2 regions of the Paenibacillus stellifer genome follow, and region 1 is predicted to be linked to the other one. Evidence: riboswitches for the same ligand, from Rfam matches in the RefSeq annotation. Region 1 holds a riboswitch; the other holds the start of a gene.
The links. A riboswitch is a leader RNA that binds a small molecule or an ion and turns the genes downstream of it on or off. The one in region 1 is predicted to bind glycine.
Positions count from the first base shown of each region.

Region 2: another riboswitch for glycine. It lies ahead of PSTEL_RS25555 (amino acid permease); the one in region 1 lies ahead of gcvT (glycine cleavage system aminomethyltransferase GcvT).

Region 1 is NZ_CP009286.1:5,150,518-5,154,728, reverse strand. Features, by position in the region: gene gcvPA (aminomethyl-transferring glycine dehydrogenase subunit GcvPA) at 1-859, opposite strand, end outside; gene gcvT (glycine cleavage system aminomethyltransferase GcvT) at 1,065-2,174, opposite strand; glycine riboswitch at 2,311-2,409, opposite strand; glycine riboswitch at 2,413-2,518, opposite strand; gene gcvH (glycine cleavage system protein GcvH) at 2,739-3,131, shown strand; gene PSTEL_RS23685 (hypothetical protein) at 3,355-3,993, opposite strand; gene PSTEL_RS23680 (flagellar motor protein MotB) at 4,204-4,211, opposite strand, start outside.
Region 2 is NZ_CP009286.1:5,582,031-5,586,241, reverse strand. Features, by position in the region: gene PSTEL_RS25565 (lantibiotic immunity ABC transporter MutE/EpiE family permease subunit) at 1-712, opposite strand, end outside; gene PSTEL_RS25560 (lantibiotic protection ABC transporter ATP-binding protein) at 714-1,421, opposite strand; glycine riboswitch at 1,650-1,729, shown strand; gene PSTEL_RS25555 (amino acid permease) at 1,861-3,234, shown strand; gene PSTEL_RS25550 (histidine--tRNA ligase) at 3,297-4,211, opposite strand, start outside.

The DNA.
Region 1 (4,211 bases):
GCGGCTCGGCGACCGCGAAGTAGCCGCAGGTCGGCCCGCCCAGCGAGGCGTTGATGCCGAGCGGCTGCGCGTCGCCGACGACGATGTCGGCGCCCAGCTTGCCCGGCGTCTCCAGCACGCCAAGGGCGAGCGGATTGGCGCTGACGACGAGCAGCGCCTTGGCGTCATGCGCGAGCTTCGCTATCGCGCCAATATCCTCGATGCATCCGAAGAAATTCGGATACTGGGCCAGCACGGCGGCGGTATCGCCGTCGACCGCCTGCGCCAGCAGGGCGAGGTCGGTCACGCCGTCCTCGCAGCCGACCAGGACGACCTCAAGGCCGAGTCCGGCTGCAGAGGTCGCCAGCACCTGCCGCGCTTCGGGATGAACCGCGCGGGAGACCACGATTTTCTTCCGCTTCGTATGCGCGGAAGCCAGCACCGCCGCTTCGGCCAGAGCCGTCGCGCCGTCGTACATGCTGGCGTTGGCAACCTTCATGCCGGTCAGCTCGCAGATGTAGGACTGGAATTCAAAGATGGCCTGAAGCTCGCCCTGGCTGATCTCGGGCTGATACGGCGTGTAGGCCGTATAGAATTCCGAACGGGAAATGACATGGTTGATGACGACGGGAACGTGATGGTCATAGAGGCCGGCTCCCAGAAAGCTGGTGTGGCTGTCAAAATCGGCGTTCTTGTCCGCCAGCCGTTTCATATGCCGCAGCAGGGCGTATTCGTCCAGCGCCTCCGACATTGGCAGGCGGCCCTTGTAGCGGACCGCTTCGGGAATATCGGCGAACAGCTCTTCAACGGACTGAATCCCGATCTCCGCCAGCATTTCGCTGCGGTCCTGCTCGGTCATCGGCAGATAACGATGCTTCATGTTTCGGATTCACTCCTTGGCTAAATGGGATGGATAACGCATGGTTGGGCTTATCATATGTCAGGCTTATCATGTGGTCAGGCTTATCGTGACCGGTCTTGTGCGAGCGGCGCGTCTCCGTGTTCCATGTCCGGCTTATTCCGGGGGGCCGGGCACGGCCGCTGCCTTTCGGCGTGTTGATCCTACGTGTTGATCCTATAGATAATTATCCCTGGCGCTCCCGCTTGTAAAAAGGAGCCTTCACGACAACGGCCTTCAGCCGCTTGCCACGGATTTCGACTTCAAGCTCAGCACCGATTTCGCTGTACTTCGCTTCGACCAGCGCAAGCCCCAGATTCCGCTTCAGCGTCGGGGACTGCGTGCCGGTTGTGATCTCGCCGATTTGCCTTCCGTCTGCATAGACGGGATAGTGTGTGCGCGGAATGCCGCGGTCGATCATTTCAATGCCGACCAGCCGGCGCGGAATGCCTTGGTCCTTCTGCGCCTTCAGCGCGTCACGGCCGATGAAATCGCCTTTATCCAGCTTCACGAAGAAGCCGATACCCGCCTCCAGAGGCGAAATGTCCTGCGACAGCTCCTGCCCGTACAGCGGCAGCTTCGCCTCGAAGCGAAGCGTATCCCGCGCCCCCAGTCCCGCCGGGGTGAGACCATGCGCGCTGCCGACTTCCAGCAGCCGGTTCCACAGCTGCACGGCCGCCCATGTCGGCGCATAGATCTCGAAGCCGTCCTCGCCGGTGTAGCCGGTGCGCGACAGCAGCACCTCTGTGCCGCAGACGGACGCTTTTTCCACAAAATGAAACGGCTTAAGCTCAGCCAGCGGGAGATTGGTCACCTCGCTCAAAATCTGCTGGGCATGCGGTCCCTGAACCGCCAGAAGCAGCGTCTCCTCGGAGACATCTTTCAGCTCCACGCCGCTCGCCGGCAGGTGATCCTCCAGCCACTGGTAATCCTTGCCAATGTTCGAGGCGTTGACGACCAGCATGTAGCGCCCCTCTCCAAGCCGATAGACGAGCAGATCGTCCACCGTTCCGCCATTCGGATAGCAGAGCAGGGAATACTGGGCCTGGCCGTCGCTCAGATTGCGGACATCATTGGTGGTCATGAACTGCAGGAAATCCTCGGCCCCGCTTCCGGTGACCATAAATTCGCCCATATGCGAAACGTCGAACAAGCCGGCACGGGTACGTACCGCCTCATGCTCCTTCTGGATGCCCGTGAACTGCACCGGCAGCTCCCAGCCGCCGAAATCAATGCTTCTGGAATCCGGGAAAGCCGCGTACAGGTCGTAAAAAGGCGTTCTTTTCAAAGTCTCCAAAGGCCGTGCCTCCTATCGAATTTTTGCTTGTCTTATCATTCCAAAATGAATGGTTCGGATTCCAAAATCCCCTGCTGATGCGCAAAAAAGGACAGAGCAAAGACGAATGCAGCCGCAGCGCTGTTCTTCGTCTTCGCTCTGTCCCTTGTACCTGAGAGTTACCCCGCGATTTTGTGTCAAAAGCAGGTTTCCCCGTTGGTGACCGTCCGCCGTAAGCGTCCGGTGCTCTCCAGAGATGCGTCCGGCAGAGGTCCTTTTGCCTGAGAGATTCACCGCCGGGGCCTCCCCGGGGCTTACTCCTTCGGCGCCGTCCTATTCGGAACGGTCTCTCCCTACACCATCATCCGCCATTTCGTATGTGATTCTTCTCACTCCATTAATACTTGAAACGGGGAACCGTGTCAACAGGAAATGGCCAAAAACGCCGGATGAAATTTAATTGCTGTTAGATATATTGACACTGGATAAGGGCATAACTTAGTCTATAGCTATCTGAAAATTCATAACCCAATTCGAATCATTCCCAAATGAGTGGTTCCGGACGAAAAGAGGCGGCAACCGAAAATGAGTGAAATTCTGGACAATCTCCGGTACAGTGAAGAGCATGAATGGGCGCAGCAGGGGGAAGGTCGCACCGTGCGCATCGGCATTACCGACCATGCCCAGCATCTGCTGGGAGATATCGTATTCGTCGAATTTCCGGAAATCGGAACGGCGGTTACGGCAGGCGAAAGTGTGGGCAGCATCGAATCGGTCAAGACGGTATCCGAATTATATTCGCCGGTCTCGGGAACGGTTACTCGGGTCAATGAAGCGCTGGAGGACAGCCCGGAGCTGCTGAACGGGCAGCCTTACGGGGACGGCTGGATTTACGAAGTGGAAGTGGACGGAGACTATGCCGAAGTGACTGCAGGACTGCTGGATGCGGCGGCATACCGCGAACTGGTCGGTGAATAAGTAAACGGTTGGAGATAAGTGAAAAAGACGGCAGGCTCCCCTCCGGCAAATTCGTTTTCGCATGATTCGATTGCGGGTGGACATGGGGCCTGCTTTGCTATGTTTTGCGGAACGTGATGCTTCTTGAAATACGTGATGTCTCTTGAAATATGTAATGTTTCTTGAAATACATGATGTCTGCTGAAATTCATGATATTTGCCGAGGCTGGTGTGCCGAAACCGATTATTTGACGGGAAAGCCGGCGATTCCGGGGAAAATCTCGGGAGCCAGCCTCCAGAATACCGGGAACAACCAAAGGGCGGCGGCTGCGAACAAGGCCCAGATTGCCAGAAGTCTCGTGCCTTTGCGGATTCTTTTTGCCGGGCGGACGATCAGAAGGCCATAGACTGCGGCGGAGTAGAAGGGGAAGAGAGCGGCTGCGATCATGGCGAGAGCCAGTTTAAAAGTGACCTCGCCCTGCGAGATGGGGATCATAGCATCCGGGTTGCTAGCGGGATTCGCCCAGAATACGATAGCGATCAGCGGCAGCCAGGCCGCCAGCACATGGACGATATAAGCCGTGATGCGATTGGAACTGTTCAGCTCCGCAGCAATCAGCCAATAGCCGCACCAGACGAGCGCATAGACGAAGCCGAAGGCCAGCATCCAGATCCGCATTTCAATCAGGGTGCTTCCAGTCGGCAGGCCAGACGGCAGTTCCCAGAATAAGCGGGGCGAGCTCCACAGCAGGAATGTCCCGAAGGTGTATATGAACAGCAGCAGGATGACCTGAAAGATGATACCGATCCAGGGCAGAATGGCGATATTCATAAGATATTTCCACAGCTTCGAGCTGGATAGCGGGCGGAATGGGGAAGACATGGCTTCATCAGCTCCTTTCCTCTTTCAATTTCCGCATTCTGCAAGTTTTTCCTGCTATGAGGCATTGCGGGTCAACGTAAAAAGACGGATTTCAAAGCGTAGTCCAATCCGGTACTACCTGGAATCCGTCTTTCTTTTGTGGCTTTTTGGGTCTGCCGGAGGTCTACTTTGGTGAGTTCCGGCCGATACTAGCAGTATGTATTTACCACTCTATTCGC
Region 2 (4,211 bases), 430 kb from region 1:
TGCGGAACCATAGCGCAGTAAGAACAGACAGCACTCCGAACCATGCTAGAGAAATCATAACACCTGGCAGGATCATCTCTGTGCTTCTCAGCGGGCTGTCTCCCGGTACGGGAAGACCGTTCGGCAGTACATAGAGAACCGGGCACATGAGCCTGAATGTAATGGTATAGGGAACAATGTTCCAGATACCACCGGCGCCGAAGACGACGACCCCGGCGATATTGCCGGCCATATTAAGCAGAGTGGCGGCGAATAATCCGCAGCTTGCGGCAAGAAACAGGCATAGCGGAATCTGCCATAGAAACGTGACGAAGATCAGGAAGCTGCCAACAATGCTGTTCAGCAGCGGAATTGTATTGCCAAATAGCATTCCGCCGGACGTAATGCCAGCCAGGAAAATGAGAGTGACCACCAAGAGCCATTCCGCACAGGCCACGATTTTCCCGGCCCACAGCATCTTCGGATCGACAGGCAGCGCCAGCAGCCCGCGGTACTTCATCTTGGCATCCTTCTGTACAGCCAGCGAGCAGGTGAGGGTAAGCGCTCCGGGCAAGAGCATCGTGTACCACCAGTTGTAAGCCCCGCCCTGAAAATAGCGTCCCCCCATCAAGAAGAAGCAGAGAAGCAGGGTTACCACAGGTCCGATCCAGGCCAGCTTGGGGATAAAGGTGCGAGTCCATTTCAACCGTTCAGCCTTGATGCAAGGAAGCATCCTATTCACCCGCTCTTCGGTTCACGGCGGCAACCTGCATGAACAAGGATTCCAGCTCCTGCCCCTCGGGGGCGATTCCCTGATACCCTAGAACTCCACCGGCGATAATTCCGATCTGATCCGCTACCTGTTCGACCTCGGAGAGGATATGGCTCGACAGTATGACGGTGATCCCCTGCCGGGGAAATGAGCGGATCAGCTCCCGAAGCTCCTGAATCCCGATGGGATCAAGCCCGTTGGTCGGTTCGTCAAGAATGAGCAGCTTCGGCTGGCCCAGCAGTGCGATTGCGATCCCCAGCCGCTGCTTCATGCCCATGGAGAACTGTCCGGCGCGCTTTTTTCCGGTATTGGTCAAATCGACTATGGCAAGCACCTCATCGATTCGGGATGGCGGCAATCCGAGCGCGAGGGTACGAACCTTGAGGTTCTCTCTTGCAGTCAGGTTCTCATAGAGCGGCGGCGCTTCAATCAGTACGCCAATATCGCTTAAATCCTTCCGGGTCCATTCATGTCCATGAAAGAGAATGCTTCCGGAATCGGGGCGCAGCATTCCTGCGATCATTTTGAGCGTTGTGGATTTGCCGGCGCCGTTCGGCCCCAGCAAACCATAGACCGAGTCCCGGGGAACGGTTAAGGATACGTTGTTTACAGCCGTTTGGCGTTTAAAGCTTTTGCATAAATTACTTGTCTGTAAAATAATGTCTCGCATATTATATCACCCTTTCCACATCCATAGTGTAGATGGCAATTCTAAGGATTCTCTAAGGAATCCTAAAGCGGAGGAAGATCCGTATTCCTGGGGCGCAAATGCTGTTGTAACTTTTATCACTGCCACAATACTAACACCACAAGTAATATGTTAAACTGTTAGAAGGCATTAACGCTTTAATGAACTGAATAACAAGCAGCTTTGAATGCTATGGATCGCACTATAGCAGGAGCGGCTTCTGGAGAGACTGCGGAGTTCCGCAGCGCCGAAGGGTTCACAATCTCAGGCAAAAGGACAGAAGAGTACTGAATATATTTGTTATGCTGATAGGAGTCGACAGGACAAGTAGTATTCATATTCTGATGAACCGGAGATTGGAGAACATCCAGTCTCTTTTTGTGTTGGCATCAATGTAAGGCACTCATAGGGGGGAATCAGCATGGCACAGCAAGAGTTAAAGAGAGATTTAGCCAACCGGCATGTTCAGCTCATCGCCATCGGCGGCACCATCGGTACGGGATTATTCCTGGGATCAGGCAAAGCGATTCAGCAGGCCGGACCGTCCATCATGTTTACGTACTTAATCGTGGGGATCGCCGTGTTCTTCGTGATGAGAGCGCTCGGAGAGCTGCTGCTGTCCAAGGCGGGCTATCAATCGTTCACGGATATTGCCGAGGACTATCTCGGGCCCCGGGCGGCGTTCATTACCGGATGGACCTATTGGTTCTGCTGGATCATGACGGCGATGGCGGATGTTATCGCGGTTGGCGTCTACGTGCAGTATTGGTTCGATATTCCGCAGTGGGTACCGGCCATTGTCTGTTTAATCATTTTGCTGGGACTCAATCTGTTAACGGTAAAAAGCTTCGGGGAACTGGAATTCTGGTTCGCTTTGATCAAAGTGGTCACGATTCTGGCCTTGATCGGCACCGGGATCGTACTGCTGGTTATGGGATTCAAGACGGACGCAGGAGCGGTGACCGTCAAGAACCTCTGGGAGCATGGGGGAGTGTTTCCGAACGGAGTTTCAGGCTTCTTATTTTCCTTCCAAATGGTCGTGTTCGCCTATGTCGGTGTAGAGTTAGTGGGGGTATCGGCAGCGGAAACGTCCAATCCGGAGAAAAATATTCCGTCCGCCATCAATAAAATTCCCTTGCGGATCTTATTCTTCTACGTCGGCGCGCTGTTTGTTCTGCTCTGCATTAACCCGTGGACGGAGCTTAGTCCGGCTGAAAGTCCCTTTGTCAAAACCTTTGCGCTGGTAGGGATTCCGATCGCCGCAGGCATTATCAATTTCGTCGTGTTGACTTCAGCTGCTTCTGCTTGCAACAGCGGGATGTTCTCCACAAGCCGGATTCTCTATAATTTGAGCAGGAACGACCAGGCGTCGCCCCGTTTTGCCAAGCTCAATAAAAATCATGTACCGGGAAATTCGTTGTTCATCTCCACACTTGTCATCTCCGTGGGCGCCCTTCTGAGCAAGCTCATTCCGGAGCAGGCTTTTGGAATCGTGACGACGGTCAGCGCCATTTGTTTTATATGGGTGTGGGGCGTTGTGCTCGTCTGCCATATCAAGTATAAGAAGACCCGGCCGGAATTGCAGGCTAAGTCCAAATTCAAGGCACCCTTTACGCCTTTCATTAACTATGCGGTCTTAACGCTGTTTGCCGCCATTCTCATCATTATGCTGTTCGCCAGCGAGACGCGTCCGGCTCTACTGTTCACCCCTCTATGGTTCATTCTACTGTTCGTTCTGTATTCGGGCAGAAGCAGAAGAGAGAAGAGCGGCAAGAACAGCATTATTCAATCATGAGCAATAACCCCGGAAGAGGAGTGGCCGTCGGCCGCTCCTTTTCTTTTGTGAACCGGAAGGCTTCAGCTTCTATCGGTCTGATCGGATATGATTGTAATGGCTTCATCAAGGGTCAGCACCGTTTCCGTCATCCCGGTCATATCTTTCAGGCGCACCTGTCCAAGGCTTGCTTCATTTTCTCCTATTAACATGACGTACCGGATTCCTCGGGAAGAGGCGGCCGCAAGCGACTTTTTCAGTTTCCGTCCACTTGTGTCCATACTTGTCCGAATCCCATTAGCCCGCAGCAATGCCGCTGACTTCAAGACCTCTGCAACTGTATCTCCGATAGGGATGACCGTAACGATAGCGCCTTTGGTTTGGACCGGACGATTCGCAAGCATCTCCATGATGGATTCCATGCCAAAAGAAATGCCCACGGTCGGATATTGAATATCCTCTCTGCCGACCAGCTGTCCAATTATGGCATCATACCGGCCGCCGGCTCCCAGGCTGGAGCTAAACGTGCCCGAAGCATCGAAGATCTCATACACCGTTCCCGTGTAGAAAGACAGCCCGCGTGACAGGAAGAGATCGAACCTGCCTATTTCCGCCAGCCCTATTTGCTCAATGAGAGCTTGAAGGGACCGCACCTCTTGCGCGCCGGGTTTGTCCTGGATTCCATACATGCCGGATACATCTTCAAACGCAGGGTTATCCAGCTGAATTAACTCCATGATTGCAGCTGCTGTTTGAGCATCCAGCCCTTTGCTTCGCAATTCCTGCATAACCCCGTCTAGTCCAATTTTCTTCAGCTTGTCGAGCGTCAGCATGACAGACAGCCATTCATCCGAGGGCACTCCAATGGATTCAAGCACTTCACCCAGGAAGCGTCGGTTGTTCCACCTTAATGTAATCGGGATTTCCAGTCTCTTGAATACTTCAACGGCCAACTGCATGAGCTCAGCCTCAGCTTCAGGTCCCGCAATTCCAACGAC